Regions from separate parts of the Streptomyces sp. NPDC057950 genome, predicted to be linked through region 2. Evidence: riboswitches for the same ligand, from Rfam matches in the RefSeq annotation. Region 2 holds a riboswitch; each other region holds the start of a gene.

Region 1 (7,444 bases), on a different contig from region 2:
GGTCCAGCCGAAGACGTTGCCGCCGAGGGCGAGCGGGAAGACCTCGATGTCGGAGGAACCGAGCGTGCGGAGAGGAGTCATACCCCATTTCAACAGCCGTACCGGACGACCGCATTCCGCACCCGCCGTGCTCGTGGCGGGCGCTGGATCAGGGGTTGATGCCCTTGCTCTGCAGCCAGGCCATCGGGTCGATCGCGTCGCCGCCGCCCGGGTGGACCTCCAGGTGGAGGTGCGGCCCGGTCACGTTGCCGGTCGCGCCCACCCGTCCGATGACGTCACCCGTGCCCACCTTCTGCCCCACGCTGACGCTGATGGACGACTGGTGGCAGAACCACAGCTCCGTGCCGTCGTCGAGGGTGAGGATCGTGCGGTAGCCGTACGATCCGGCCCAGCCCGCCTCCGTGATGGTGCCGCTGTGGACCGCCTTGATCAGCGTGCCCGTGGGGGCGGCGAAGTCGAGGCCCGTGTGGTACCCGGAGGACCACATGGAGCCGGCGTCACCGAAGCGCGAGGTCAGGGTGTACGAGGAGGTCGGCAGCGAGTAGCTCTTGGCGAGCTTCGCGAGGCGCGCGGCCTCGGCCTTCTGCTTGGCCTCCTCGTCCGCCTTCTTCTTCGCGGCGGCTTCCTTGGCCTTGGCCTGGTCCTGCTGCTCGGCGGCCAGCGCGACCGCCTTCTTCGCGGCGGCGCTCTCGGCGGCGTCCTGGGCCGCGCTGTCGACCTGGTCCTGCTGGGACTCGGCCTGCTCCATGATGCGGGCCCGCAGCGCCTCGCCGGCGTCGGCGTTGCCCTGCGCGGCGTCGGCGCTGGTGAGACCGGCGCCGGTGAGCGGGGTCGAGGAACCCTTCGGCGTGCTGGAACCGCCGTCGGATATCAGGGCCTTGGCCGACTGGGTGACCGAGGAGAGGTCGGGCAGCGAGATCGACACGGGCGGCTTGCCGGGCGCGGCGGTGGCGATGCCACCCGCGCCCACGGCGGCCAGGACACCGACGCCGAGGACGGTGGAGCTGCGGGCGAGCCCGCCGCCGCGCTGCTTGGAGACGCGGTGCCGGCCGCGGACGGGAGCGACGGAATCCGCGGTGGGGTTCCACTCCTCCCAGGGGCCCTCGTCGTCGCCGCGGGAGTAACCGAAAGTCTGGGTGTCGTTCGGCGCGAACGAAGTGGGCTGGGCAGGCCGGTTGGACGCCACGTGGGCGCGCTCCTTTCCTTCCTTATCGCCTACCGGGTTAGCTGACGGGTTCGGAGCAGGAAGGTCTCCTACGCGCGTCAAGCCACGGTGTCTCCACCGTGAAAGACGCTCGATTCACCCCAAGTTGGTGGTTCCCCGGTTCCCTCGCGGGATTCGGCGCGTGCGCACGGAGCCGTCTCTTGTGACGGCTGGGACGACCGCGCTGCGTTATCGAACGTTAATAGACTCGGGTACCGGATTCCAAGCCGTTCGTACGGATCATTAACCACTCTTGGCCAGGACTTACGGGGCATGAGCGTGGGAAAACGGGCGAGTTGACCCGCCCTCCCTCACGCGCTTGTTTTTGACCGTGTGTCAGTTGTTACGCGGAGGAGTACCCTCCACTACCCCTCGTGACAACGATCAAGGAACTCCGTCGCCCGCGGGGGGACGCCGCACGGCGAGCAGCGCCATGTCGTCCGCGAGCGCGCCGCCGGTGTGCCGGCCGACCCCCGCCGCGAGCTCGGCCAGCAGGGTGTCCGGGTCGCTGAAGGTCCGTCCCGCGAGCCGCTCGGCCGGATCGTAGAAGTTCCCGCGGCCGTCACGCGCCTCGGACAGCCCGTCCGTGTGGAACAGGAGCGTGGAGCCGAGCGGGAAGTCCGCCGTGTCCGCGCGGTCGGGCCAGGAGCCCAGCTCGCCCATGCCGAGCGGCAGCGCGGGGTTCGCGGCGGCGAGCGTGAACAGCGTGCCGTCCCCGTGCAGGAGCAGCGGTGACGGATGGCCGCGGTTGACGATGCGGACCACGTCGCCCCCGTGCGGGATCTCCGCGAGGACGGCCGTGGTGAAACCCTCGAAGGCGTCCAGGCCCTCGCGCCGGGTGCCCTCGCGGGCCAGCGCACGTTCCAGCCGCTGCGCGACCGCCTCCAGCGCCGTCTCCTGTTCGGCCGCCTCCCGGAACGCCCCGATGACCACCGCGACGGCGGCCACCGCGCCCATGCCCTTCCCGCGGACGTCGCCCACCACCAGCCGTACGCCGTGCGGGGTGTCCTGCACGGCGTACAGGTCGCCGCCGATGAACGCGCCCTCCTGCGCGGCCTCGTAGCGTGCCGCGACCGCCAGGCCGCCGATCCGCCCCTCGGGTTCCGGCAGCACGGCGCGCTGAGCCGCCTCGGCGATCTGCCGGGCCGAGGCGAGCCGTTCGTCCGAGCGGCGGACGAGGATGTTGATGAGGACGGCGAGGACGACGACGGTCGCCACCGTGGCGACCTCGGTGATCGAGCCGATCCCCATGTGGAGGCCGAACCTGAGGCGGCACGCGAGCAGCGCGGCCAGCGTCATGACCCCCGTGAGGAGGGTGCCGCGCAGCGAGAAGATCGGCGCGGCGACGAGCGGGGCTGCGGTGAAGAGCGGAGCCGCGGTGAATTGGGGCGGGGTCAGACAGTCGTAGACCACCGCGACGACGACGAGCAGGACGGGCAGCGCCCGCACGAGGGTCCAGGCGTGCGAGATCCGGCGGGTGTCCGGGTCCGGCGGCGGTTCGTCCCCCGGCCGAGGATCGGGCACGGGGCCGCCGGGCCGCCGTCCGCCCGACCGGCCGTAGGGCCGTTCGGCCCGCCGCGCACCTCCTCGCTGCCCCACCCGTCCAGGTTTCCCGCACCGGGGGAAGGGGGCCAGCGGTGTGGACCGACCGGGGGACGGCCCTCGCTGCCGTACGGGCGTGTCGGAGAGACCCGGGACCGGAAACACCCTGCGCCGAAAACACCCGGGCCCGCGAACAACAAGACTGGGGAACACCAGGGCCCGGGAAACGCCGAAGGCCGGAACTCGTGAATCCGAGTTCCGGCCTTGGCCTTGAGTAGCGGGGACAGGATTTGAACCTGCGACCTCTGGGTTATGAGCCCAGCGAGCTACCGAGCTGCTCCACCCCGCGTCGTTGAAACCAGTGTACGCCATGTTCGACCCCCCGAGCACACCCGTTCACGCAGGCCCCACGACCAGGCCCCTTCTCCTCCGGATCCCCTGCGATTCCGCACCGCTCACGACCGTCCACGGCCGTCCACGGCCGGGCACCGGCCGCCGCAGGCCCCTCCGCTAGGCGGCGCCGAGAAGATGCCCGTTGGGCGCTGTGGCCCGCTCCTCGAACTCCGGGAGCACCACGACGTCCGCCCCCGCGGCCGCCAGCAACCCGTTGCCGTCCGCGCCCGCCACGAAGGTGTCCGGCTCCCGCCAGGCGGTCACCACCCTGCGCACCCCCGCGTCGAGGATCAGCCGGGCGCAGGGTGCGGGCCGCGAGGCCCGCCGGGCGCACGGCTCCAGACTGCTGTAGACGGTGGCGGACGCCAGCCGCGGATCCCCGGCAGCGATCTTGGCGAGTGCCGCCTCCTCGGCGTGCGCGACGGGGTCGCCCCCCTCCCGCGAGTGCCCGCGGGCCAGCTCGGTGCCGTCCGCGGCCACTACCACCGCGCCCACGCTGAACGCGGTCCTCGACGGCGGGCACAGCGCGGCCAGCTCGCACGCCAGCCCCAGCCAGTGCCGGTCCGCCGCGGAGGCGAGCGCACCGGTGCCGGGGGCCGTGGGGACGTAGCGGATGAGGACGACGTCGCCCACCGCCCGTGTCTCCACCAGCCGCATCCGTCCGGGCGGGTATCCCCCGGGCCCGAACAGCCGTGGCGCGTCTGCCTGTCCCACGAAGAGCGGCGCGACGGCGAGCTGGAGTTCGTCCGCCAGGCCCTGCCCCATCAGCTGGGTGTGTACCCGCCCGCCGCCCTCGACCATGAGACGCCGCACCCCGCGTACGTCATGGAGGTGTTCGAGCACGGCGCGCCAGTCCAGCTCGGCCCCCGTCGCCACCACGTCGACGGCCTGACCGCGCAGGGCGTCGGCGGCCCGTACGGCCCCCTCGTCCGTGGTGTAGACGATCTTCTCGCCGCCCGTGTGCCAGAACTGCGCGTCCGGGTCGAGGTCGCCGGACCCGCTGACGGTGACCTTGAGGGGGTAGGCGGGGCGGCCCTCGGCGACCCGGGCGGCGCGCCGCTCGGCGGAGTTGACCAGGAGGCGGGGATTGTCCGAGCGGATCGTGCCCGCGCCGACCAGGATCGCGTCGCTGGACGCCCGCACCTCGTCGACCCGGTCGAAGTCGGCCGGACCCGAGAGCAGCAGCCGTTCGGGGCCGGTGTCGTCCAGGAAGCCGTCGAGGGAGACGGCGGCGGACAACAGGACGTGGGGATGGGGCATGGGACGCTGCCTCCGGCTCCGAGCTCTGCGCTCTGGGCTGCTAGTGACTCAAGTAGGGGTTCGAGTGGCGGTTCAGCAGTGGTTCAATTTTTAAACAATACCTAGACTGGCGACATGACGACCCGCTGGCTCACCCCCGCCGAGCAACGCGCCTGGCGCTCGTACATCGCCGCCGTCTCGCTCCTGGAGGACACGATCGACCGGCAGCTCCAGGCGGAGGCCGGCATGCCCCACCTTTACTACTCCATCCTCGCGATGCTGTCCGAGGCCCCGGAGCGGCGGCTGCGGATGACCGACCTCGCCGAGGTCCTGAAGATCACCCGCAGCCGGCTGACGTACGGCGTGACCCGGCTGGCGAACGACGGCCTGGTACGCCGGGAGGGCTGCCCCACGGACCGGCGCGGTCAGGTCGCGGTCCTCACGGACGAGGGTATGACCGTCCTGGAGCGGGCGGCGCCCGGACACGTGGCGCAGGTGCGCGCGGCGCTCTTCGACCGCCTGACGCCGGAGCAGGTGGGGCAGCTGGAGGAGATCTGCGCGAGCGTCACCCGTGGCATCCAGGGGGAAGGTCCCGCGGCTCAAGGGGAAGATCTGCCATGGCGGCGGCGTTCCTCCTGAGGACGCCGGACGAACGGGACCGGACGGCCGACGCGGACGGGGCGGACACGCCGGCCGGGCGAGTCGGGTGAGCCGGGTGAGCCGCAGTCAGCTCGTCTCCTCGAAAGTGTTGCTTGAACTTTAAAGCATACTGTACGGTCAGTTCCCGAGGCTGTGCTTCAAATATGAAACACGCCGCCGGGACACCACTGCCACCGACCCGCTGGACCGGAGAGACAACATGCGCGACTTCCCGACCGCCACGGTGCGCACCCGCGTCGCCGTGCCCCTGCGCTTCGGCGACGGCTACTCGGTCGACGCGGAGCTGGTCACCTTCCACGGCCTGGCCGACGGCCGGGAACACCTCGCCGTCGTGCTCGGCGAGGTGGGCGCGAACCCGCTGGTGCGCCTGCACTCCGAATGCCTGACCGGCGACGTCTTCGGCTCGGCCCGCTGCGACTGCGGCCCCCAGCTGCGCGAGGCGGTGGAGCGGATCGCGGAACGGGGCGGCGTGCTCCTGTACCTGCGCCAGGAGGGCCGCGGCATCGGCCTCTACAACAAGCTCGACGCGTACGCCCTCCAGGACCAGGGCCTCGACACCTACGCCGCCAACGCCGCCCTCGGCCTCCCCGAGGACGACCGCGACTACACGGCGGCCGCCCAGATGCTCCGGGCCCTCGGCGTCGGCTCCCTCGACCTGCTCTCCAACAACCCCGACAAGGCGGAGCAGCTCCGCGACCTCGGCATCGAGGTCTCCCACCGGGTCCCGACGGGCGTCTTCACCACGGCCCACAACGTGCGCTACCTCCGCGCCAAGGTCCTCCAGACCCAGCACACGCTCCCGCTGCCGGAGCTCACGGCGGGCTGAGCCCCGCTGCCCCCCAACACACAGAAGCCCCAGGCCGGATGCACTCCGGCCTGGGGCTTGTCGGTAGACCCTGTGGGACTCGAACCCACAACCAATGGATTAAAAGTCCACTGCTCTGCCAATTGAGCTAAGGGTCCACGCACCGGCCCGCACACATCCCGCGCCGACGCATCCCCGAGCATAGCCCGACGCGGCCGGGACTCCGATCGGGTATCGGTCTCCCGGCCGCGCCGGAACTGCGCGCGGCCGGGGACCAACCGCGCACAACGCTACGGATCGACCGGTTCGGGCGCACCCTTGCGCGCCGCCTCACGCGCCCGGTTGCGGACGTGGTCGGGGTTGAGGAACCAGTGCCGGGCCGAGGCCGTCCACCAGGCCGCGGCGAAGCCTAGGACGACGAGCACGGCGACCGGCGCGTAGTTGAAGGTCTCCCAGGTCACCGGGGAGACCTGGGGCAGCATGAACAGGACCGTGATGACGACGACCCAGCCGACCGCGATCACCCCGATGAGCCGGGACCAGCGGCCCAGGTGCCACGGCCCGCGCTGGAAGGCATCTCCCTTGCGCACCCGCAGGAACGTCGGGATGACGTACGCGACGTAGAGGCCGATGACCGCGATCGACGTCACGGCCGCGTAGGCCGCGTAGTTGATCAGATAGGGCAGGCCGAGCACGAGGGCCCCCAGCGCGGCCAGCCAGACCGCCGCCACGGGGGTGCGCGTGCGCGGGTTCACCGTGTGCCAGACGCGCGAGAAGGGCAGCGCGCCGTCCCGCGAAAAGGCGTAGATCATACGGCTGTTGGCCGTCACCGACGCCATGCCGCAGAAGAGCTGCGCGCCGATCACGACCAGCAGCAGGAGCTTCCCGGACGTGGCGCCGAGCGCGTCCAGCAGGATCTGCGCCGGCGGCGCGCCCGTCGCCGAGCCCAGCTCCTTGTCGTACGACTGGATGGCGAAGGTGAAGCCGAGGAGCAGGACGAAGCCCGCGATCCACGAGGTCCAGATGGACCGCACGATGCCCTTCGGGCCGGCCGTCGACGCGTCGTGGGTCTCCTCCGTCATGTGGGCGGAGGCGTCGTACCCGGTGAACGTGTACTGGGCCATCAGGAGTCCGACGAGGACGACGTAGACCCCGCTGCCCCAGCCCGTGTTGTTCACGAACTTCGTGAACACGAAACCGGCCGTCTGGTGGTGGTCCGGCACGAAGGTCAGCGCGCCGACGATGACGGCGACCCCGACGACGTGCCACCACACGCTGATGCTGTTGAGGAGGGCGACGATCCCCACGCCGAACGTGTTGAGCAGCCCGTGCAGGACCAGGATCCCGGCGAACAGCAGGACCGTGCGGCCCGGCGTCACCTCGAAGTCGAACTGGAGGTTCAGGTACGCCCCGAGGAACGACGCCGCGCCGAAGTCGATGCCCGCGGTCACCGCGACCTGCCCGAGGACGTTGAACCACCCCGTGAACCACGCCCAGGCCGCGGCGGAACGCTCGGGGGCGAGCCGGTGCGCCCAGAAGTACAGCCCGGCGGACGTCGGATAGGCCGAACAGATCTCGGCCATCGACAGTCCGACGAACAG
Region 2 (7,444 bases):
GCTCCCCCGACCGGTACAGGGCCGGGCGAGCGATCTGGTCCTCCAGGCAGCGGAGTTGACCCGCACTCGAAGGCTGCTGGAGGACATGCTCGTCCGGCACACGGGGCAAAATCCCGAACAAGTCGCCGCCGACATCGAGCGGGACACGATTCTGGACGCGCAGGCCGCGCTGGCGTACGGGCTGGTGGACGGGATCATCCCGAGCCGCAAGAACTCGCGCACCGCGCCCGGTGCGAGGAACGCCACACCCGACGCGAGGTGATCCGCCGATGGTGCCCGAACTGCCTCCGCTGCCCGCACTGACGCACGCCGAGGCCGAGCTGATAGACCGCTACCTCGACGTGGTCGACCTGGTCGGCCGCATCAACCCGGCCCGGCCGGGAGACACCTATCGCGGGCTGCGCGCCGCCCAGGCACTCGTGGGCAAGGCGACCGCGCTGCGGGACGCCTTGGCCCTGATGCACCAGCGGGGCGAGAGCGAGGTGCACGCGCCGACCCTCGCGCAGGCCCTGCGCGTCCTCGACGGCGAGCGGCGGACCGCCCGCGTCACCCTGCCGCCCGACTCCGGCGGTTGAGGCATCCAGAACCGGGCCGCCGCTCACACCGATCCGTGGAGCGCCCGGCCCGCGTTTCAAACGGACCAGTCGACGTACCCCCCAACGGCGTAGACGCGCGTCCTTTCGGGTGGCCCCGAAAGTTGCGCAACACGCGTAGCCAAAAGGCGGAATGAAGCCTTCCGGTGCTGGTAAGAGCGTTGCCGACGTCCCCAACACCCCTCGAACAGAGGAGTGTCCACCCGAACGGGTGAGTGGTGAGTAACCCCACAAATCATCGGTTCCGCTCGGATTTTCCGACATCCATGCGTGAAGATCCCTTCCGACGACAAGCCCCCGCCACACCGGCGGGGCGGTCCGGGCGGACGCCGAGTCCTGCCGCCGCCCGGATGACCGGTCGACAGATGTGCATCGGCAGGAGTGGAGGACCCAGCAAGACGGGCCGCCGGAGAGATCCGGGCGGTCCTTGGGGTGAAGCCGCGTAAGCGGCCGGGCTACTTCGCCAGCCCGAATCCGACAGGTCATCCTTCACAGGCGGTTGACGAAGGGTTGCGCATGACTGCGCTCAATCGTGTCCCGTCGCTGCTGACCCGGGCCGGTACGGCCTCGGCTCTGACCATCGCCGCCGTGGGCGGCAGCCTGGTGGTCCCGGGCGTCGCAGCCGACGCCGAGGCGGCCACACCGGCGACGAGGGCACTCCAGGTCGCGGCATCCAAGAAGGGCGCCCCGTACAAGTACGGTGCCACCGGGCCGCGGCGCTTCGACTGCTCCGGGCTCACGCTGTACTCGTACAAGAAGGCGGGCAAGAAGCTGCCTCGTACGGCCGCGGGGCAGTACAACAAGAGCCACCACATCTCCGCCTCGCACCGCAAGGCCGGCGACCTCGTGTTCTTCCACTCGGGCCGGAACGTGTACCACGTCGGCATCTACGCCGGGAAGGGAAAGATCTGGCACTCCCCGAAGAGCGGGGAGGTCGTGAAGCTCCAGAAGATCTGGACGAAGAGCGTCTGGTACGGCCGGGTGAGCTGACCCGAGCGAGGGGCGGCGGTGCCGGGCCGCCGCCCCTCGCGGCACGAACCCGGGGGCTCTCAGGCCGTCAGGGGCTCCAGGAGGAGCACCAGGCCGAGCACCGTGAGCGCGCTCCCGGTGACCGCCACCACGGCGCGGGCCGCCCGCGGCCCGCGCAGCCACCGGCCGAGCCGGTCGACCAGCAGGGCGACCGCCGGGAACCACACCAGGGCGACGGCCACCACGATCAGGGCCAGCACCAGGGTGCGGGGCATCGCGGGGCTGCCCGCGGGCACGAACTGCGGCAGCAGGCTCAGGAAGGTGATCGGCGCCTTCGGGTTGAGCGCGTTGGTGACGAAGCCCTGGCGCAGCGGACGCTTCCCGTCCCCAGGGCCGCCGGCCACGTCCTCGCCGGACGGCGTCCCGCCGGACACCTCCGGGCGTCCCCGGTCCGGCTCCCGGTCCCGCCGCCGTCGCAGGCCGTCCAGCGTCCGTAGCCCCAGGTACAGCACGTAGGCGCCGCCGAGGAGCTGCAGCGTCCGGAACAGCGCGGGCACGGCCGCGAGGACGGCGGCGACACCGGCGACGGCCAGCGCCGTGTGCAGGAGAAGCCCGCCCGCGACCCCGAGCGCGCACGCCACCCCGGCCCGGCGGGAGACGAGGGCGTTGCGCACGACGACGGTGAAGTCCGCGCCGGGCATGGCGACCATCCCCGCGGCCACTCCGGTGAAGGCGATGAGCTGTGCGTCCATGGCCGCCAGGCTGCCCGGCCCGGACCTTCAGCGGGTATGTCGAATATCCTGGGTCTGTCTTAAGCAATCCTTTGGACCCGGCCCCCGCCGCGGGTCCCCGGACCCGGGAGCCGTTCGATGTACGACCCGACACGGCTGACCGCCCTGGTGGCGGTGGCCGAGGCGGGATCCATCACCCGGGCGGCCGAACGCCTCGGCTACAGCCCGCCCGCCCTCTCCCAGCAGCTCGCCAAACTCGAACGGGAGGCGGGCGCGCCCCTGCTGGTGCGCTCCCATCGCGGGACACGGCTCACGGACGCGGGCGAACTGCTCGTGACGCGGGCGCGGCGGGTGCTCGACGAGATGGAGCGGGCCCGGCACGAACTGGCCCGGCTGACCGGCCTGTCGGGCGGCACGCTGCGGCTCGGCACCTTCCAGACGGCGGGCATCCATCTGCTGCCGCCGGTGCTCAGCGCCTTCCGCCGGGCCCACCCCGACGTGGAACTCACGGTCGCGAACTACGAGCCTCCGGACGGTGTCTCGGCGGTCGCGGCGGGCGAGGTGGATCTCGCGCTGACGCACACCTACGAGCCGGCGGACCCGGTGCCCCTCCCCTCGTCGGTACACGCGGAGCCGGTGCTGGTCGAGGAGCTGGTGCTCGTGACCGCTCCGGGACACGTCCTCGCGGACGGTGCGGCCCGGCTGCCGCTTTCCGGACTCGCCGGACAGCCGCTGATCAGCATGGCCCCGGACCATCCGCCCCGGCAGGGCGTGGAGGCCGCGCTGGCCCGGGTCGGGGCCACCCCGGCCGTGCGGGTCGAGAGCCCCGGGTACGCCCTGGTGTGCGCGCTGGTCAGCGCGGGGCTCGGGGTCGCGGTGGTGCCGGAGATGGTGGCAAGGACGGCGGCGACCCCGGTGGGGCTGCGGCTGCTGGAACCGGGAGATCTGCGCCGTACGATCTCCGTCGTCCACCGGACCGACCGGCAGGCACCCGCGGCCGAGGCGTTCCGGGCCCTGCTGCGCGGTGCGTTCGGGCGTGCCACGCGGTAGGGACGCCCGGCCCGGCCCGCCAACTGATCTTTTCCTCAGGGCTCTTGCGGGCCCCCGGCCACCACCGGCTGGGCCGGCACCGTCCACGGCAACTCGATGGAGACCGTCTTGCCGCCCTCCCGGGTGGGGCGTACGAGAACCCTGCCGCCGCACTCGGCGGTCAGCCAACGGATGATCACCATCCCGCGCCCGTTGTCCTGTTGGACGGCTGCGGGCAGACGTTTCGGAAAACGCGGATGGCTGTCGGTGACGCCGATCCGCAGTTGTTCGTCCCGGTCGAGCCGGACGTCCACCGTGAAGGTGGGCGACTGGCCGAAGGTGTGCTGGACGGCGTTGGTGGCTAGTTCGGACACGATCAGGCGTACGGTGTCCGCGGCTTCGGCGTCACACGGCAGGCCCCATTCGGCCAGCACGTCGACGACGAAATTCCGGGCCGCGGAGACCGAGGCGGGATCGCTCGGCAGAGTGACGGATGCTTCCTGGTGATCTGCCATGACGACGTCGTCCCTTTCCCACGGGACCGGAGTCCGACACGGAGCGGATGGTTCGAGTACGGTCCCGGACTGGTGCTTCGCGCCAGACTGCCATCACTGGGCCGGTCACGGGCACGATCCACCGAGATATGCATATATCTGTCGCTCGAAGCGGTGAACTCTGCGACGGCAGACCGTATTTGGGCGGCTCGGAAGGAGTAAGGAGTACGGCCATGCAGCACGGTCCCGCGGTACGCCGCCGCAAACTCGGTGCCGAACTGCGCGCGCTGCGCGCCGGTGCGGGCCTCACCAGTGGTGAGGCGGCCCGTCTCGTCGGCTGGCACCAGTCGAAGGTCAGCCGGATCGAGACGGGGATCAGCGGGGTGAGACCGGCCGACGTGGAGCGCCTCCTGGACGCGTACGGGGTGGGGGAACCCGGGTTACGGGAGCTCCTGCTCGGACTGGCCGGGTCCGAGGGCAATGGGCGTCATCACTGGTGGCACGCCTATCGGGGGGTCCTGCCGCCCGCCTACCGGGACTTCATCAGTCTGGAGTCACAGGCCAGCGGTATGCGCACGCTGGAGACGTCCGTGGTACCGGGGCTGCTCCAGACGCCGGAGTACGCGCGTGCGGTGACGCGGGCGGCCGTGGGCGGACTCGAGGACGACAAACTGGACGCGCTCGTCGAGGTGCGCCTCGCCCGGCAGGACGTTCTGCGTTCGGATCCGCCGCTGGAGCTGACCGCGGTCCTGGACGAGGCCGTGCTGCGTCGTGAGGTCGGCGGTCCCGAGGTCATGGCCCGGCAGCTGACCCGGCTGCGGGAGGCTGCGGCTCTCCCCCAAGTGCGCCTTCAGGTACTGCCGTTCGCCGCCGGCGCGCACGCCGGAGTGACCGGACCTTTCGTTATTTTCTCATTTCCGAACACAACTGATCTGGACGTGGTTGTTCTCGACCACTTGACGAGTAGCCTCTACCTCGAGCGGAAAGAAGACCTTCAGGCCTACACCAAGGTCTTCAACACCCTTCGGTTCCACGCCCTTTCACCCGAGGACTCGTTGGACTACATCGCCGCGATAGGTGACGGCGCGTAAGGAGGCACCCCCATGACCGCACTGCCTCGGTACGTACCTCTCAGTACTTCGATCCCTGATGTGCGCTGGCTGCGCAGCAGTCGCAGTACAGGAATGAACAACTGCGTCGAGACCGCACGACCGGGCCCCGGCCCCTGGGCCGGACTCGTCGCGGTGCGCGACTCCAAGAACGAGGCGGGCCCCGCCCTGCTGTTCACCCCTGCCAGCTGGAAGGGGTTCATCGCCGGACTGGACTGACCGCCGCCTCGTTCACCGGTTCTCCGAGACCACCCGTACCGCCTGCTCGATCTCGGCGTCGGTGAGATCCGCGCGAGCGGTCAGCCGCAGCCGGGAGATGCCGTCGGGCACGGACGGGGGGCGGAAGCAGCCGACGGCGAGCCCCGCCTCCCGGCAGTCCGCCGCCCACCGCACGGCCCGCTCGGGGGACGGCGCGCGCACCGAGACCACGGCGGCGTCCGGCCGTACGGCCTCCAGGCCCTCGGCGGTCAGCCGGGTGTGCAGCGCCGTCGCCACCGCGCGGGCCCGGTCGGCGCGCGCCGGCTCGCGGCGCAGCAGTCCGAGTGCCGCGAGGGCCGCGCCCGCCGCGGCCGGTGCCAGACCGGTGTCGAAGATGAAGGTGCGCGCCGCGTTGACCAGGTGGTCGATGACCGGTGCGGGCCCGAGGACGGCGCCGCCCTGGCTGCCGAACGACTTGGAGAGCGTGACGGTCACGACGACGTCCGGAGCCCCGGCGAGCCCCGCGGCGTGCGGAGCGCCCCGGCCGCCCCTGCCCAGCACCCCGAGTCCGTGCGCGTCGTCGACGACCAGCGCCGCCCCGTGTGCGCGGCAGGCGGTGGCCAGTCCGGCCAGCGGCGCCGCGTCGCCGTCCACCGAGAAGACCGTGTCGGAGACGACGACAGCGGGTCCCTCGTGCGTCCCGAGCGCCTTGCCCACGGCGTCGGGGTCGGCGTGGGCGACGACCTGCGTGGCGCCGCGGGCGAGCCGGCAGCCGTCGATGAGCGAGGCGTGGTTGCCCGCGTCCGAGACGACGAGCGAGCCGTGCGGAGCGAGCGCGGTGACCGCGGCGAGATTGGCCGCGTACCCGGAGGAGAAGACGAGCGCCGCCTCGAAACCGCAGAAGTCGGCGAGTTCCCGTTCGAGTTCGGCGTGAAGTCCGGTAGTGCCGGACACGAGCCGCGATCCGGTGGCACCGGCTCCCCAGCGATGGGCGGCGGCCGCGGCCGCCGCCGTGATCTCGGGGTGGCGGGCGAGTCCGAGATAGTCGTTGCTCGCCAGATCGAGCAGCGTCGAGTCGGCGGGGCGCGGGCGCAGGGTGCGGACGAGTCCGGCCTGTCGGCGCTGGTACGCCTGCTCGTCGATCCATGCGAACGGCGATCCGGCCATGCTGGCGCCTCCGGGCCCTGGGGGTGGTGGTTTTGTAGGCAGTGCACAGACCCTAGCGGGACGGCCCGGCACCCAGGATGTGGCAATACCCACACGTCGAACCGACTCTGTTGTGCGATCTCTCCTTGGCCGCACCCGCTCGGATACGTCAGGATCGGATCTCATGGACCTGCTGAACACGCTGGTGGACAAGGGGCTTCGGCGCGAGCTGCCGACCCGTGACGAGGCGCTGGCCGTGCTGGCCACGTCCGACGACGACGTGCTCGACGTGGTGGCCGCGGCCGGCAAAGTCCGCCGGCACTGGTTCGGTCGTCGAGTGAAGCTCAACTATCTGGTCAACCTGAAGTCCGGGCTGTGTCCCGAGGACTGCTCGTACTGCTCGCAGCGGCTCGGCTCCAAGGCCGAGATCCTCAAGTACAGCTGGCTCAAGCCCGACCAGGCCTCGCAGGCCGCGGCGGCGGGGCTGGCCGGGGGCGCCAAGCGGGTCTGCCTGGTGGCCAGCGGCCGCGGTCCGACCGACCGCGACGTGGACCGGGTCTCCGACACCATCAAGGCGATCAAGGACCAGCACGAGAACGTCGAGGTGTGCGCCTGCCTCGGCCTGCTCTCCGACGGTCAGGCCGAGCGGCTGCGGGAGGCGGGAGCGGACGCCTACAACCACAACCTCAACACGTCCGAGGGGACGTACGGGGACATCACGACCACGCACACGTACGCCGACCGGGTGGACACCGTACAGAAGGCGCACGCGGCCGGTCTGTCCGCCTGCTCCGGTCTGATCGCGGGCATGGGCGAGAGCGACGAGGACCTCGTGGACGTCGTCTACGCGCTGCGCGAGCTCGATCCCGACTCCGTTCCGGTGAACTTCCTGATCCCCTTCGAGGGAACCCCGCTCGCCAAGGAGTGGAACCTGACACCCCAGCGGTGTCTGCGCATCCTGGCGATGGTCCGCTTCGTCTGCCCGGACGCCGAGGTCCGCATCGCGGGCGGCCGTGAGGTCCATCTGCGCACGATGCAGCCGCTCGCCCTCAACCTGGCCAACTCGATCTTCCTCGGCGACTACCTGACGAGCGAGGGCCAGGCGGGCAAGGCCGACCTGGAGATGATCGCGGACGCCGGGTTCGAGGTCGAGGGCGCGGGCGAGGTGACGCTGC
Region 3 (7,444 bases), on a different contig from region 2:
TCCCGGTGGGCCGGGACCGTCACCCAGCCCGTCAGCGCGCGGCGCACGTCGGACCAGGCCGTGCGGCCCGCCGCGAGCAGTGGGTTAAGGCTGGGCCGCGCGAGCAGTTCGGCGTACGGGGAGCCGAGTGCCCGGGCCGCCGCGCCCGCGTCGAGGACGTGGTCGCCGAGCCGGACGCCGACGCTCCGTTCGGACGAGCCGGCCCGGGAGAAGACGCCGTAGGGGAGGTTGTGCGGGCCGAAGGGATCGCCCTCGGGGACATCGAAGGGGGGCATCGGGTGGTGCCTCGCTTTCGTGGTCGTACGCGCCGTGATCCATGTGTTCCACGCGTTCCGTGTGGTCGCGGCACACGTTACGGGGGAGTGGCCGTGCTGTGGCAGTGCCTAAAGAGTTCGCAATGTCCGAATAGGCCTTGTCGGACGCGGCAATTCCGGCTTAGCGTCCTTTGGGGACATGGACGGGGTGGGTCCGGTCCGTAGGGGGGACACGTGGGGGGACCCGTGGCCAGGGGCGTCAGTGGAGTGCCGGTCGACGCCGACCGGGACGTTCCTGGGCTGATAGTGAAATTCGGTGACTATCCACTGCATCACGGAGGAGTGGGCGCCATCCGGAGCCTGGGCCGCCTGGGCATACCGATGTACGCGATCACGGAGGACCGTTACACGCCCGCCGCGGCCTCACGCTATCTGCGCCGTGCCTTCGTCTGGCCGACGACGGGGACGGAGGAGCCGGAGCGCCTGGTCGAGGGGCTGTTGCGGATCGGCCGTCGCATAGGGCGGCCGACCGTGCTCGTCCCGACGGACGAGGAGGCCGCCGTCCTGATAGCGGAACACCAGGAGGAACTCGCGGAGCGCTTCCTCTTTCCTCGGGTGGACGCCAAACTGCCCCGCCGCCTCGCCAGCAAGCAGGGCCTGCACGAGCTGTGCGTGGAGCACGGCATCCCCAGTCCGGCGGCCGCCTTTCCCCAGTCGTACGAGGAGATCGAGCGCTTCGCCGCCTCGGCCCGCTTCCCTCTCGTGGCCAAGAACCGGGAGGCGTTCGTGCGCCGCAGCCGGCCCGCGGTCAACGGGACGACGAGGATCGCGACCCGGGAGGGGCTGCTGGCACTCGCCCGGGACTGGGGCGGGAACCCGGGTGTGATCCTCCAGGAGTACCTGCCCAGGGAGGAGGCGGAGGACTGGATCGTGCACGCGTACTTCGACGCGGACTCGACGCCGCTCGCGATGTTCACGGGCGTGAAGGTCCGCTCCTGGCCACCGCACGCGGGCATGACGGCGAACGCGTACGTCGTCGACAATCCGGAACTCGCGGACCTCGCCGCACGTTTCATCAAACAGATCGGCTTCAGCGGCGTCATCGACCTCGACCTGCGCTTCGACCGCCGCGACGGGCAGTACAAGCTTCTCGACTTCAACCCCCGCATGGGCGCGCAGTTCCGGCTCTTCGAGAACGAGTCGGGGATCGACGTCGTCCGGGCCATGCACCTCGACCTGACCGGGCGCACCGTTCCCGAGGGGGAACAGCGGGCCGGCCACCGGTACATCGTGGAGAACATCGACCTGCCGGCCCTGCTCGCCTACCGGCGCAGCGGCTACACCACCCCGCACGCGCCGGCGCGTGCGAGCGGTACGGAGCTGGCCTGGCTCGCGGGTGACGACCTGCGGCCGTTCTTCACGATGCTCGCGCGCTTCGTGCGGCCGGGCGCGAGACATCTGTACCAGCTGTGGCGGACCAACCGTCGCGGCAGCAGTACCAGTACGACCACGAAGTGACGGAAGAACGTCCTGGGGAGGGGACTTCGTGATTCATCCGGTAGCAGTCATCGGTGCGGGCCCGTTCGGCCTGTCCACCGCCGCCCATCTGCGGGCGCGCGGCATTCCGGTGCGTGTCTTCGGCCGGCCCATGGTGAGCTGGCGCGACCACATGCCCGAGGGGATGCTCCTCAAATCGACCCCGGCCGCTTCCAGCATCGACGCCCCGCAGCCGGGCCACACACTCCGTGACTACTGCGACGCGGCCGGGATACCACGGCTCGTCACGGACGAGGACATCATCCCGGTCGAGACCTTCATCGCCTACGGGGAGTGGTTCCAGCGGCAGCTCGTGCCCGAGCTGGAGCAGGTGCGGGTCGTCTCCGTCGACCGACGGGGCGGCGACGGGTTCGAGCTGAAGCTGGACTCGGGGGAGTCGTTCACGGCACGCGCGGTCGTCGTGGCCACCGGGCTGTACGGCCTCGCCCATCTGCCGCCCGAGCTCGGTGAGGCGGCGGCGGACGGACCGGTGCCCACCGGCCCCGTCTCACACAGCTCCCAGCACCACGACCTCACCCGGTTCTCCGGCAGGGAACTGATCGTCGTCGGCGCGGGACAGTCCGCCCTGGAGACGGCCGCACTGGCGGCGGAGGCGGGCGCGCAGGTGCGCGTGGTGTCCCGGGGCCGGGGCAGGGTCGCCTTCGGCGCACCGCCCTGGGGACAGCCGAAGCTGCGCCCGGAGTCCCCCTTCGGGCGCGCCTGGTCGCTGTGGGCGCTCAGCTACTACCCGCATCCCTACCGCTATCTGCCCGCCGAGACCCGGCACTATCTCGTCCGCCGGGTGCTCGGCCCGCTCGGCGCGTGGTGGCTCCGGGACCGCTTCGAGGGCAAGGTCGAGGTCAGCGAGATCGCCGGGATCGAGCGGGCCGCGGTCTCCGGGAGCCGCCCGGTGCTCTCCGTGCGGACCCTGGACGGTGCGCCCGAGGAGCTCGCGGCCGACCACGTCATCGCGGCGACGGGCTATCGCGTCGACATCGCCGCGATGGACTTCCTGGGACACGCGTTGCGGACGGAGCTGGCGGTGAGCCGCGGTACCCCGAAGCTCGGTGCCGGATACCGGTCCTCGGTCCCCGGGTTGTACTTCACGGGGTTGCCGGCGGCGGCCTCGTACGGGCCCGTGATGCGATTCGTGTGCGGGACGGAGTTCGCTTCGCCGCGACTGGCCAGGCACTTGGCGGCGGCCCACGGTTGAGTCGGCGTACGGCGTCGGGCACCCGGCGGTCGGGGCGGTGGCGGGGGGCCGCCGCCCCGACGTCACCGGGAGATTGCCGGCCGGGCACATTCCGTGACATGCCGGTCCGTGACGGGTGTTGAAGCCGGTGTCGCGGCGGTCTCGGGCGCCCGGTACGGCGGATCGGAGTGTGTGTGACGTCGTCGGGCGCGCGTGGCCCGTGCGGTGAACGGCGTTGCTGACGGGATACCGGACGTCGTCCGGTTCACGCCGGGCCCCTGAGTCGTCGGATCCGTATTCTTCGGATCATGGCCGCTCCGACTGCATATTCACTCATCGCCACTGACCTGGACGGAACGCTGCTGTGCGGCGACGACACGGTCTCCGACCGGACCCGGGCCGCGTTGGCGAGGGCGGTGGAGGCGGGCGCCCGCCATCTGGTCGTGACGGGGCGCCCGGCGCCGAGGGTGCGCCCGCTCCTCGGTGAACTCGGCGGTGCGGGACTGGCGGTGTGCGGGCAGGGGGCGCAGCTCTACGACGCGGGCGAGGACCGTCTGCTGTGGTCGGTGACCCTGGACAGGGAACTCGCGGAGACGGCGCTCGGAAAGATCGAGGCGGAGGTCGGGCTGCTGTACGCCGCGGTGGACCAGGACGGCGTGGACGGACTGACACTCATCGAGCCCGGCTACGTGATGCCGCACCCGACGCTTCCCGCGGTACGGGTCGGTCGTCGCGACGACCTCTGGACGGAGCCGATCAGCAAGGTGCTGCTGCGCCACCCGCTGCTGTCCGACGACGAGTTGGCCGCGGCCGCCAGGGCGGTGGTGGGTTCCCTGGCCACCGTCACCATGTCGGGGCCCGGCACGGTCGAACTCCAGCCATGCGGGGTGACCAAGGCGACAGGCCTTGCTCTCGCCGCCGCCCATCTCGGGCTGTCCTGCGAAGCCACCATCGCCTTCGGTGACATGCCCAACGACATACCTATGTTCGACTGGGCCGCCCACGGGGTCGCCATGGCCAACGCCCACCCGGAGCTCAAGGCGGTGGCCGACGAGGTGACGCTGTCGAACGAGGACGACGGGATCGCGGTGGTGCTTGAGCGGCTGTTCCCGCTCTCCGCGCCGTAGCCCCGGTCGCGCCGTAGCCCTGGTGGTCCGTAGCCCCGACTGCCCGGGGCTGCGGACCACCGGGGTTCTGGCTTCCCGGGGTGCCGGAAGTCCGGTCCGGCACCCCGGTCTCGTGGCGTCCGGTCAGTAGGCGCCGTTGACGTTGTCGATCGAGCCGTACTTGGCCGCGGCGTAGTTGCAGGCGGCGGTGATGTTCGCGACCGGGTCGTAGGAGTCCATGGACGTGCCGGGCACGTGGTAGGCCTTGAACGTCGGGTCGATGACCTGGAGCAGGCCCTTGGAGGGGATACCGGCGGCGGCGTTGGAGTCCCAGTTGTTGATGGCCTTGGGGTTTCCGGAGGACTCCCGCATGACGTTGCGGTAGATGCCGTTGTACGTGCCCGGGATCCCGTTCTTGGCCATGATGTCCAGCGACTGCTTGATCCAGCCGTCGAGGTCGTTCGTGTACGTCTTCACGGCGGCGGTGGTCGCGGTCTTGACCGCCGTGGTCTTGGCCGCCGTCGTCGTGGACTTCGTGGTCTTGGCGACCGCCGCCGTGACCTTTGCGGACTTTGTGGCGTTCTGGACGGTTTTCGTGCCGACCGTCAGGGTGAGACCCGGGCGGAGCGCCGACGGGTTGGAACCGATGACCGCGCTGTTGGCCTCGTACAGCTTCTTCCAGCCGCCGCTGGAGGGGTACTTCCGCGCGATCTTGGCGAGGGTGTCGCCCGTGACCACCTTGTAGGTGACGAGCTGGACGTCGGAGGCGCCCGTGGCGGCCTGCGCGCAGGTGGCGCCCAGGAGCGGGATGGCGAGTACCGCCGCGCCCGTGCCCGCAGCGAGAATGCCGCGAACGAGGGTGCTGCGAGTCTTCGGGTGGCAGTGTCTACCTGCTGCGGCCATGACGAGTTCCTCTCCGGTGCCTGCGAGGTGAGCTGTCGGGTTCGGGCGGGAGCTGCCCGGCCGCACGGTGAGTGCGACTTCACCCCTAGCCGTTCCGGACTTCGGATCGGCGGCTTACCTGGGTCCCCCGCTCCTGCCGTGCGTGTGTGGTCGGGTGTGGTTCCGGTCGGCGGCAGGATTGGGCGGTCCGTCCGGAGTGACGTGAAGGTATGCGACAGCACATGTCCGAAACAAGCCTTGATGTCGCGGTGTAGATCGTTTTCACCAGGGCATAAGGGCAGATGAATTGCCCGATTAATCCGGAATGCTTCGCTCAACTTGGCTTATGCAAACGGGTAGTCACTTGGCGGCCCGGTGGGGTTGATGACCTTCGCGCGTGACCCAACTCACTCGATCCGACAGGAATAAAGCGGCAATGGCGGCAAGTCGGGCATATAAGGCGCGAATAAAAGGCTGCTGAGCTCCCGGTGGGAGCCGTGCGCACCGTTCGTACGGACGCGTCCGTGCCGGGGTGGCCGTGGGGGGCCGGCCCTCGATGACCCTGAAGTGGAGTCCGTAGGGCCGGTGTTCGGGACGTGCCTGCCGCTTCAGGTCGGGATGAGGGATGAACTCAGGCCCGTGTGGCCTCTGTTGACGCCGGCCGGGGCATCCGCCCGCGTGATGCCGAAGCGCGTGACCCTCTCCAGGTCGACGGCTGGAGCGGGCGGGCGTCCCTCGCCGGGGTCCGTCAGGGATTCACCGGTCCACGCTCTGCCCCGCGGGGCAGCCGAGGTGGCCGCCGGGGCTTCGGCCCGCGGCGCGCGGGATCCGCAGCTCCCGCGCCCGATGGGAGGCCACCTCGTCGCCGTCCTCGCGGACCGGCTCACCGGGGGGTGAAGTCCCGTGTGTCGCAGGTGACTTCGGAGCGGAACTCGCTTCGCGCGTCCCAGGCGGGTTCCGGACGGCGCGGACGGATCGACCGGGAGGGGAGAGCGCGGGCGCTCAGGAGGCCGGCTTCCTGGACCGAGTACGGCCTCGGTACGCCCTCCCCGCGCTCGAGGCCGTCCGGGTGGGCGTGGGTGCCGTGGTGGCGGGGGTGAATCCGTGTGGTCGTGGAGTCGAAATCCCTTGCCTGTAACCGGAGTTCGAGAGAGCTGGGCGAGGGGTCAGGGTGAAGTCGGCCTCCGGGCCCGGCTCGGGCCAGGTCCGGGGACGGTCAGGAGGGGGGTGGGGAGAGAGGGAGCGAGGGGTGTGACGGCCGGGCGGGACGGCGTGGCCGATGGCGGGCGGCTCGAAATGCGCGATCTCCGTAGTGCTCGGCTTCGGGGGGACCGCCTGATCACGGCGATCGCACGCTGGCATGTGCAGAGCACCCCGAGTGACCAGGGCCGAGGCGCCGTCGGGGGCCGCGTCGCACGCCAGGGCGATCACCCGGGCCCTGCCCTCCCGGTGGTCCGGCGGCAGGTCCGCGTCGCCTCCGGCGGGGCGGAAGCGACCCGCGTCCACGCCGGTGTGCTGAGAGGGCGCACGAGCACCGGCGCACCCCCGGAGCGCGTACGCGCCGGGGTGACCAAAGGGGGTGACCAAGGGGGAGGATCAAGAGAGAGGACCAGGAGGGAGGGGCAGGCGGTGACGCCCACCGCCCACCGTCAGGACGGCCGCACGGATGACGGAGCCGCCCCAACGGACAACGGAGCCGCCCCACAGGACTCCGTCATCTCCCCCCGTACGGGTCTTGGGTCGGGGGTGACAGCCACGTATGGATGAACGGGTGCACCGTGTCCGGGCGCTTCACCCGGATGTCGCGGCACATCACCTGGTCGACGTGCGCGAGGTCCGGCGGCCGGGCGACGTGGGCGAGTCCCGCGGTCTGCGTGCAGCCGCGTGTCGTCCGCCGGAGGGATCCGGACGTCCTCGTGAGTCGTCTCGTAGGGGAACGCCGTACGGGTGTACATGCTCTTCTCGGTGTTCTCGGTGTTCTCGGGTTCTCAGCGCTCGTGCGTGATTCGGTCCGTCTACCGCCATACCGTCTCATTAAGAACATACCGCCCGTGACGGGCCGCCGCCCGGACGGGGGCTGCGTGGGCCGGCTGCCTCTCGGGGGGCATCGGACGTCGAGGGAGAGGGAAGTCGGGAGGAAGTCGACAGTGGGGACGGTGGGCGCTCGTGGTGATCGAAACGTGACCGGATACGCTGACTTGAGTGATGGCAGCGACACATCGACAAACCGTGTCATCGACCGAATGATCGACCGAGTTCGCCATGTGATCGTCAGCAGACAGGAGAACCTCTCGTGACCGTCGTCGGGCCGTTCGGGCTGAGCGTGCGGGACCAGGCTCTCGAAGCCGATGTCCAGGCCGGATTGGCGGCTGTCGAGGAGGGCTTGCTCGAAGTCACCAAGAGCGAGGTCCCCTTCATCACGGAAGCCGCGCAGCATCTCCTGCGGGCCGGCGGGAAGCGGTTCCGTCCGCTGC
Region 4 (7,444 bases), on a different contig from region 2:
TCGACGAGTTCGCCTGTCGCCGGGTTCGCGTCGGCGACGAGGAGACGGATGGAGTTCGTACCGCAGTCGATGGCGGCGACCCTGGTCATGAGCTGTGGTCTCCTGTGGTGGTTTCCGATTCCGGCGTGCAGCCGCCCCAGCCTATTTCGCCCCCGCCGCCCCTACCCTCCCCCGGGCTCTCGGCTTCGCTCGAGCAGGGGGACCCCCGGTCCTGTCCCTGGGGCTCCGCCCCGGACCCGGTCAAGAGGCTGCCGCCCCCTGGACCCCCGCTTCGTCCGAAGGGCTCGTCCTCGATCGCCGCACGGGCTGAGAATCCGCAGCCCAGGACCGCACCGGCAGCCCGTCCGGCCTCGAGGACAAGGCCCTCGAGGCCGATCGGACCTCATCCCTCCGTGGAGGTGCCCTCGGCCACGGAAAGGTCCACACACGGCCCCTTGCGCCACCACTCGGGCAGCATCGCGATCGCCTCGTCCCCCAGCGGGTTCACCCCGGGGCCCGCCGCCAGGGAGTGCGCCACCAGGACGTGCAGGCACTTCACCCGGTCCGGCATGCCCCCCGCGCTCGGGAACCCGGCGAGCACCTCGATGGCGTCGCGGCGCGCGATGTAGTCCTCGTGGGCGGCCCGGTACGCGGCGGCCAGCTCGGGGTCGGTGGCCAGACGGTCCGTCATCTCCTTCATGACGCCGTTGGCCTCCAGCGTGCCGATCGCGGAGGCCGCGCGCGGACACGTCAGGTAGTACGTCGTCGGGAACGGCGTCCCGTCGGGAAGCCGGGGCGCCGTCTCCACCACGTCCGGCTCGCCGCAGGGGCAGCGGTGCGCGATCGCGCGCAGCCCGCGCGGCGGACGGCCGAGCTGCTGCTTGAAGGCCGCGACGTCCGCGTCGGTCGGCTCGGTCCGCGGGGTGGGCGGCGGGGGCGTTTCCATGCCTGTGCTCAAGTCACTTTCTCTGTCGTTTCACCGGTCCGTGTCGCTCACCGGTCGGAGCGGTCGGACTTGTCGACGCCGTCCCAGACGTTGGCGTACCAGGGGCGGGCGTCCGCCCCCCGGTCCGTCCGCGACTGCTTCACCGCGTCCGGGTCGATCACGACGTACCCGGTCTCACCCGGCATCACATAGTGCAGCCGTTCCCGGATCCGCTGCTCCGCGTACGCGTCGTCCTGCCAGCGCGCCTTCAGGTCGCGGAGCTGCTCGACCCGGGCGCGGGCCCGCTCCTGCTGCCGCTGCAGATCGGCGATCTCAGCGCGCTGGGACACGTACTGCCTTATGGGGTAGGCGAGGGCCACGATCAGGGAGCAGACGACGAGCGCCAGCAGCGCGGCCCGGCCCGTCAACCGCGAGCGCCGGGCCTGACGCTTGGTCTGGGAGCGGTAGACCCGGGCCGCCGTCTGCTCGCCGAGCAGCCGCAGCCGGGTCGCGGTGGAGAACCGGTCCCGGTCCTTCACGGCCATGTCCCCGCCTCCCCTTCACACGTGCGGACGTCCCCGCACACGGTACGGGACCGGGTACGGGGACGTACGTGCGACTGGCTAAGCCTTAACCCTGCCGGGGTCAGCCCTTGAAGCGCGGGAAGGCCGAGCGGCCCGCGTACACCGCGGCGTCGTCGAGGATCTCCTCGATGCGCAGCAGCTGGTTGTACTTGGCGACACGGTCCGAGCGGGCCGGGGCGCCGGTCTTGATCTGACCGCAGTTCACCGCGACGGCCAGGTCGGCGATGGTGACGTCCTCGGTCTCACCGGAGCGGTGGGACATCATGCACTTGAAGCCGTTGCGCTGGGCCATCTCGACGGCGTCCAGCGTCTCGGTCAGCGAGCCGATCTGGTTCACCTTGACGAGCAGGGCGTTCGCGGAGCCCTCCTCGATGCCACGGGCGAGGCGCTCGGGGTTGGTGACGAAGAGGTCGTCGCCGACGATCTGGACCTTGTCGCCCAGCTTGTCGGTGATGACCTTCCAGCCGGCCCAGTCGTCCTCGTACAGCGGGTCCTCGATGGAGACCAGCGGGTACGCGGAGACGAGCTCCTCGTAGTACTCGGTCATCTCGGCGGCCGAGCGGGACTTGCCCTCGAACTCGTACTTGCCGTCCTTGTAGAACTCGGACGCGGCGACGTCGAGGGCGAGCGCGATCTGCTCACCGGGGACGTAACCGGCCTGCTTGATGGCCTCGAGGATGAGGTCGAGCGCGGCGCGGTTCGACTCCAGGTTCGGGGCGAAGCCGCCCTCGTCACCGAGGCCGGTGGACAGGCCCTTGGACTTCAGGACGGACTTGAGGGTGTGGTAGACCTCGGCGCCCCAGCGCAGCGCCTCGGAGAAGGACTCCGCGCCGATGGGGGCGATCATGAACTCCTGGATGTCCACGTTCGAGTCGGCGTGCGAGCCGCCGTTCAGGATGTTCATCATCGGAACGGGCAGCAGGTGCGCGTTCGGGCCGCCCAGGTAGCGGAAGAGCGGGAGGTCGGACGCCTCGGAGGCGGCGTGCGCGACGGCCAGCGAGACGCCGAGGATGGCGTTGGCGCCCAGCGAACCCTTGTTGTCGGTGGCGTCCAGGTCGAACATGGCCTGGTCGATCAGGCGCTGCTCGGTGGCGTCGTAGCCGACGAGCTCCGGGCCGATCTGCTCGATGACGGCGAGGACGGCCTTCTCGACACCCTTGCCCTGGTAACGGTTGGGGTCACCGTCACGGAGCTCGATGGCCTCGAAGGCGCCCGTGGAGGCGCCGGACGGGACGGCGGCACGACCCGTGCTGCCGTCGTCGAGGCCGACCTCGACCTCGACCGTGGGGTTGCCTCGGGAGTCCAGGATTTCCCGGGCTACGACGACGTCGATGGACGGCACGAGCATCTCCTTCTGGGATGTGACGCGGGTACGCGGGCCCGCGGGGCCCGCACTGCACGGTGCCGCGTTCGGCTCCGCGGGATGAGCCTAACCGGCCCGGGGCGATCGGCCAGCCGCTCGACCACCCCTTGAGCAGAACTGAGGGTACATATTGTTCCCCTCTGAAACAAAAAGCCCCGCTCCGGTGCGTACGGGGGAAGACGCACCGGAGCGGGGAGCCCGTGGGGACGGGGGTGGACCCTCTTCGGGTCTCCGTGTGGAGACCCGTCCTACGAACGGCCCGTCGTCCGGGAGGACGGTTCGCCTCAGCCGAGGTGGAGCTGCTGACCCGGGTAGATGAAGTCCGCGTCGTCGACGATGTCCTTGTTCAGCTTGAACAGGTGCTGCCAGCCGCCCTTGACCTTCTTCTTCTCGGCGATCGAGCTGAGGGTGTCGCCCTTGACGACCTTGTACTCGCCGTCACCCTTCTTGACCTTCTTGCCGGTCGGGGTGGAGACGGTCTTCTTCGCCGCCGGACGCTCGGAGGAACGGGAGGCGGCGGTGTCCGACGAGTGGGTGTCGGTGGAGGTGGACGGCTTGGCCGGGGCGGCAGGCTTGGCCGGGGCGGCCGCACCACCGGTGTAGGCGGCGCCGGACAGGCCCGTGCCGCAGGTGGGCCAGGCACCCTTGCCCTGCGCGGCGAGGACCTTCTCGCCGATGGTGATCTGCTGGGACTTGGAGGCCTTGTCGGCGGTGGAGGCGTAGGCGGTGCCGCCGTACGCGGCCCAGGTGGAGGCCGAGAACTGGAGGCCGCCGTAGTAGCCGTTGCCGGTGTTGATCGCCCAGTTGCCACCGGACTCGCACTGGGCGACCGAGTCCCACTCGGAGGCGGTGGCGGCGGAGGCGCTGCCGGTCGCCATCAGCGGAGCGGCGATGGCGACGCCGGTGACACCGGCGAGCGTGGCGACACGGGTGGCCTTGGACGGACGGCGGTGCTTGCCCTTGCTGGAAAACAGCATCGAGTGATCCCCTCACCGACGCCTGCGAGGTGAGCTGTCGGGTTCGGGCGGGTGAGTGCCCGGCCGTGCGCCGTCAGCGCACGTCTTCACCCCAAGCCGCTCCCGGTCAACTACCGGGCGCGGCGCTTACCTTGGGTCCCCCGCTCCTGCCTACGGCGCTTGACGCGTCGACTGTTCCCGTACGGCCGCTGGCAGGATTCGGCGTTGCGACCGTCGGGGCCCGCTGTGGCGAGCGGTGATGACCGTAAGCAGCCGATCGACCGAATTTCAAAGACGATCAGGGCCTTTGAGATCCATCTCTCACTTGCGCCAAACCGGACATTACACGGCGAACCATGACGTGAACTCCCGCTACTTTTCGCCCGATTCGGCATCAACTGCAAGGCTCTGACCGGGGAGGATGAGGTCCGGGTCGACACCGACCGTCTTCTCGTTCTCGGCGTAGAGCCCGGCCCATCCGCCTTCGAGGCCAAGGGCGTCGGCGATCGCCGAGAGGCTGTCCCCGGTGCGGACGACGTACGAGCCGTCGACGACGTCGCGGGAGGCGCCGGAGTCGCGCGAGGCGTGCCGGCCGGAGGAGTCGTCACCACGGCCGTCCACGGCGCCGTCGGTGGAGTTCTCGGCGACGGTGCCGCCGCGGTGACGTCCGGCGCCGGCGGTCGCGCCCTCGGGTGCCGCCGAAGCGTCGCCACCCTGGCCCGAGTTGCCCGATTCGCCACCCTTCGCCGTCCGCGTGCCCTCACTGTCCGTCTCCCGGGCGCTGCCGGACTCCTCGTCCGAGGAGGTGTCCGACTTCGCCCTGTTCCCGGTCCCGTCCGAGGACGAGTCGGACCGGGAGGAGCCGGACGGGGAGACACCGATCCCCAGCGAGTCCGACAGGGAGGACCCATCGGACGAAGTGGATGAATCGGATGAACCAGATGAACTGGACGAATCCCCTGCCACGCCCGTGTCGACCGAGACCTCGCCCGAGTTCGCACTGAGCCCGGAGAGCGGCCCGCAGGTCGGCCAGGCGGCGAGCCCCTGGTCGGCCAGGACCTTCTCGGCGACGGCCATCTGCTGCGACCGGCTGGCCTCGTCGGCGCTCGGCGCGTACCTGCGGCCGCCGTACCGCTGCCAGTTCTCCTGGGTCAACTGCAGTCCGCCGTAGTACCCGTTGCCGTCGTCGGCGCTCCACTGGCCGCCGCTCTCGCATTCGGCGACCCGGTCCCACGTGGTGCCGTCGGCCGCGTTCGCGCTTGCGGCACCGAGCAGCGGGATGGCGATCGCCGATCCGGTCACCCCTGCCGCGACGATGAGGGCCGGAACCTGACGGGGGCGACGATGGCGGCCGTTCCCGGAGAGCATGCGAGAGCCTTTCACGTGACAGCGGGTGACTGCGCGGCTGATGAGCCGCGTTGATGGGTGAACGTAGCCGCACCCGATCACTTGTCACAAGCAGATGCAGCGCAGATCACGTGAAGATCACAGAGTTGAGAGACCATCACCTTTTCACGGCCGGACCTTCATACTTCGCGGCCACCGCTCCGGCACCCCCGCGACGGCCGCCCCGCCGACACCGTACGACTGCCGCATCACTGCCGACCGGCGGTGAACTCCACCGGGAGCGTCCGCAATCCGCGCATGATGAGTCCGCCGCGCCATCGCAAATCAGCCGGATCGCCCGCTAGTCGGAGGTCCGGCAGCCGGGTGAGGAGGGTGGCCAGCGCGGTCTGTCCCTCCAGCCGGGCGAGTGGCGCGCCGAGGCAGTAGTGGATGCCGTGGCCGTAGCCGAGGTGCTGGTTGTCACGGCGGGAGAGATCGAGCGTGTCGGGCTGTGTGAACCGGGCGGGGTCACGGTCCGCGGCCGCGAGGACGACGAGCACGGGGTCGCCGGGCGTGATGTCCTGTCCGCCGATGTGGACCGCCTCGGTCGCGAACCGCCACGTGGCCAGTTCCACCGGGCCGTCGTAGCGCAGGAGTTCCTCGACGCCCGTCTCCAGCAGGGCCCTCTCCCCGGCGGCGAGGGAGGTCTGCAGCCGCTCCCGCTGCCCGGGATGCGTGAGGAGCGCGTACATGCCGTTGCCGATCAGGTTCACCGTCGTCTCGAACCCGGCGAAGAGCAGGATGAAGGCCATGGCGGCGGCCTCGTTCTCGGTCAGGTGCTCGCCGTGGTCGGAGGCGCGGATGAGACCCGAGATGAGGTCCTCGCCGGGCGCGGCCACGTCGGGAAGGGCCTCACGCTTCTTGTGGATGAGCTCGCCCAGGTACCCGCGCATCTTCTTGACGGACCGTCCGACCCCGCCCCTCGGGCCGCCGCCGTGCCGGATCATCATCCCCGCCCAGTCCCGGAAGTCGTCCTGGTCCTCGCGGGGCACGCCCAGCAGGTCGCAGATGGCGTAGATGGGGAGCGGGAACGCGAACTCGTGGATCAGGTCGGCGGAGCCCCTCTCCTGGAACTGGTCGATGAGGTGGTCGGTGAGCTCCCGCACACGCGGCGCGAACTCGGCGACGCGCCGCGGGGTGAACGCCTTGCTGACGAGCCGTCGCAGCCGGGTGTGGTCCGGCGGGTCGATGTTGAGCAGATGGGTCATCAGCTCGGCCTTGCGTTCGCCCGGGATGCCCGTCTTGCCCTTCGCGTGCGCGGGTTCGTCGTGGTGGGCCGGGTTCTTGCTGAGCCGTCCGTCCGCGAGCGCCTGCTTCGCGTCCGCGTACCGGGTGACCAGCCAGGCATCCACCCCGCTGGGCAGCTTCGTCCGGTGCACGGGCGCGTGCTCCCGCAGCCAGGCGTACGCCGGGTAGGGATCGGTGGCGAACTCCCAGGTGAAGAGTTCGGGGGCGGGGCTGGGCGGCGGGGGCTGGTCGGTCACTCCCCGACGGTATCCGGCGGCCGGACCACCGGCGTCCGCAGGGCGCGCCGGCCCGGACTCCGCCCCGGCGCGGCCGCCGCGCGGACTTCACCCCGGACTGTCCGTAAATCACCTGCCGTTTGACTCCGCGGCTCGACGACTCTCTACATTCGCGCCGTGGACCCCGAAATACTCAGATCCAGCTTCGCGGTCGTCGAGAGACGGGCCGAGTTCGCGGTCAAGTACTTCTACTCGCATCTCTTCCGGCACAACCCGGACCTGCGCGGGCTCTTCCCGCTGGACCACCCGGAGGACATGGAGAGGCAGCGGGACCGGTTGTTCGCGGCGCTCACGTATGTACTGGAACGGCTGGAGGACCCGGCGCTGCCCGGGTACTTACGGGAACTGGGCCGTGATCACCGGAAGTACCTGGCCGAGCCGGAGCACTACGCGGCCGTGGGGGCGAGTCTCGTCGCGGCGTTCGCCGTCGTCGCGGGGTCGGTGTGGAACGCGGAGACGGAGAAGGCCTGGGGCGAGGCCTACGGGGCGATCACGAACGTCATGCTGCAGGGCGCCTGGGAGGCGCAGCACGCGGACGAACCGCCCTGGTGGGACGCCGAGGTGGTGTCCCGGGCGCGACACGGCGACGACCTCGTCGTCCTGACCCTGCGGCCGCACCGGCGGCTGCGGTACCTTCCCGGCCAGTACGTCAGTGTCAACGTCCCGCATCTGCCGGGCATCTGGCGGCCGTACTCCATCGGCAACGCGCCCCGGGCCGATCTCACCCT

Evidence for each region. Region 2 has a riboswitch for cyclic di-AMP ahead of ACFVTC_RS00640 (C40 family peptidase). Riboswitches for the same ligand answer to the same signal wherever they lie in the genome.
Region 1: another riboswitch for cyclic di-AMP. It lies ahead of ACFVTC_RS24040 (M23 family metallopeptidase); the one in region 2 lies ahead of ACFVTC_RS00640 (C40 family peptidase).
Region 3: another riboswitch for cyclic di-AMP. It lies ahead of ACFVTC_RS30975 (transglycosylase SLT domain-containing protein); the one in region 2 lies ahead of ACFVTC_RS00640 (C40 family peptidase).
Region 4: another riboswitch for cyclic di-AMP. It lies ahead of ACFVTC_RS22890 (transglycosylase family protein); the one in region 2 lies ahead of ACFVTC_RS00640 (C40 family peptidase).

Annotation. Positions count from the first base shown of each region.
Region 1 covers NZ_JBHVPP010000014.1:252,208-259,651, reverse strand. Annotated here, with positions in the region: gene ACFVTC_RS24045 (aldo/keto reductase) at 1-81, opposite strand, end outside; gene ACFVTC_RS24040 (M23 family metallopeptidase) at 149-1,186, opposite strand; cyclic di-AMP (ydaO/yuaA leader) riboswitch at 1,198-1,355, opposite strand; gene ACFVTC_RS24035 (PP2C family protein-serine/threonine phosphatase) at 1,589-2,803, opposite strand; tRNA gene ACFVTC_RS24030 (tRNA-Met) at 3,022-3,095, opposite strand; gene ACFVTC_RS24025 (dihydrofolate reductase family protein) at 3,257-4,399, opposite strand; gene ACFVTC_RS24020 (MarR family winged helix-turn-helix transcriptional regulator) at 4,514-5,017, shown strand; gene ribA (GTP cyclohydrolase II) at 5,238-5,864, shown strand; tRNA gene ACFVTC_RS24010 (tRNA-Lys) at 5,929-6,001, opposite strand; gene ACFVTC_RS24005 (amino acid permease) at 6,134-7,444, opposite strand, start outside.
Region 2 covers NZ_JBHVPP010000001.1:129,560-137,003, reverse strand. Annotated here, with positions in the region: gene ACFVTC_RS00650 (ATP-dependent Clp protease proteolytic subunit) at 1-262, shown strand, start outside; gene ACFVTC_RS00645 (hypothetical protein) at 270-575, shown strand; cyclic di-AMP (ydaO/yuaA leader) riboswitch at 921-1,106, shown strand; gene ACFVTC_RS00640 (C40 family peptidase) at 1,110-1,583, shown strand; gene ACFVTC_RS00635 (LysE family translocator) at 1,643-2,314, opposite strand; gene ACFVTC_RS00630 (LysR family transcriptional regulator) at 2,432-3,343, shown strand; gene ACFVTC_RS00625 (ATP-binding protein) at 3,379-3,837, opposite strand; gene ACFVTC_RS00620 (helix-turn-helix domain-containing protein) at 4,050-4,907, shown strand; gene ACFVTC_RS00615 (DUF397 domain-containing protein) at 4,920-5,144, shown strand; gene ACFVTC_RS00610 (8-amino-7-oxononanoate synthase) at 5,157-6,290, opposite strand; gene bioB (biotin synthase BioB) at 6,454-7,444, shown strand, end outside.
Region 3 covers NZ_JBHVPP010000021.1:119,102-126,545, forward strand. Annotated here, with positions in the region: gene fahA (fumarylacetoacetase) at 1-275, opposite strand, end outside; gene ACFVTC_RS30960 (ATP-grasp domain-containing protein) at 522-1,772, shown strand; gene ACFVTC_RS30965 (FAD-dependent oxidoreductase) at 1,801-3,003, shown strand; gene ACFVTC_RS30970 (HAD family hydrolase) at 3,291-4,109, shown strand; gene ACFVTC_RS30975 (transglycosylase SLT domain-containing protein) at 4,233-4,991, opposite strand; cyclic di-AMP (ydaO/yuaA leader) riboswitch at 4,996-5,154, opposite strand; gene ACFVTC_RS30980 (polyprenyl synthetase family protein) at 7,264-7,444, shown strand, end outside.
Region 4 covers NZ_JBHVPP010000013.1:262,859-270,302, reverse strand. Annotated here, with positions in the region: gene ACFVTC_RS22910 (exopolyphosphatase) at 1-89, opposite strand, end outside; gene ACFVTC_RS22905 (DUF501 domain-containing protein) at 383-925, opposite strand; gene ACFVTC_RS22900 (septum formation initiator family protein) at 973-1,449, opposite strand; gene eno (phosphopyruvate hydratase) at 1,550-2,836, opposite strand; gene ACFVTC_RS22890 (transglycosylase family protein) at 3,136-3,828, opposite strand; cyclic di-AMP (ydaO/yuaA leader) riboswitch at 3,833-3,996, opposite strand; gene ACFVTC_RS22885 (transglycosylase family protein) at 4,180-5,175, opposite strand; gene ACFVTC_RS22880 (cytochrome P450) at 5,403-6,677, opposite strand; gene ACFVTC_RS22875 (globin domain-containing protein) at 6,834-7,444, shown strand, end outside.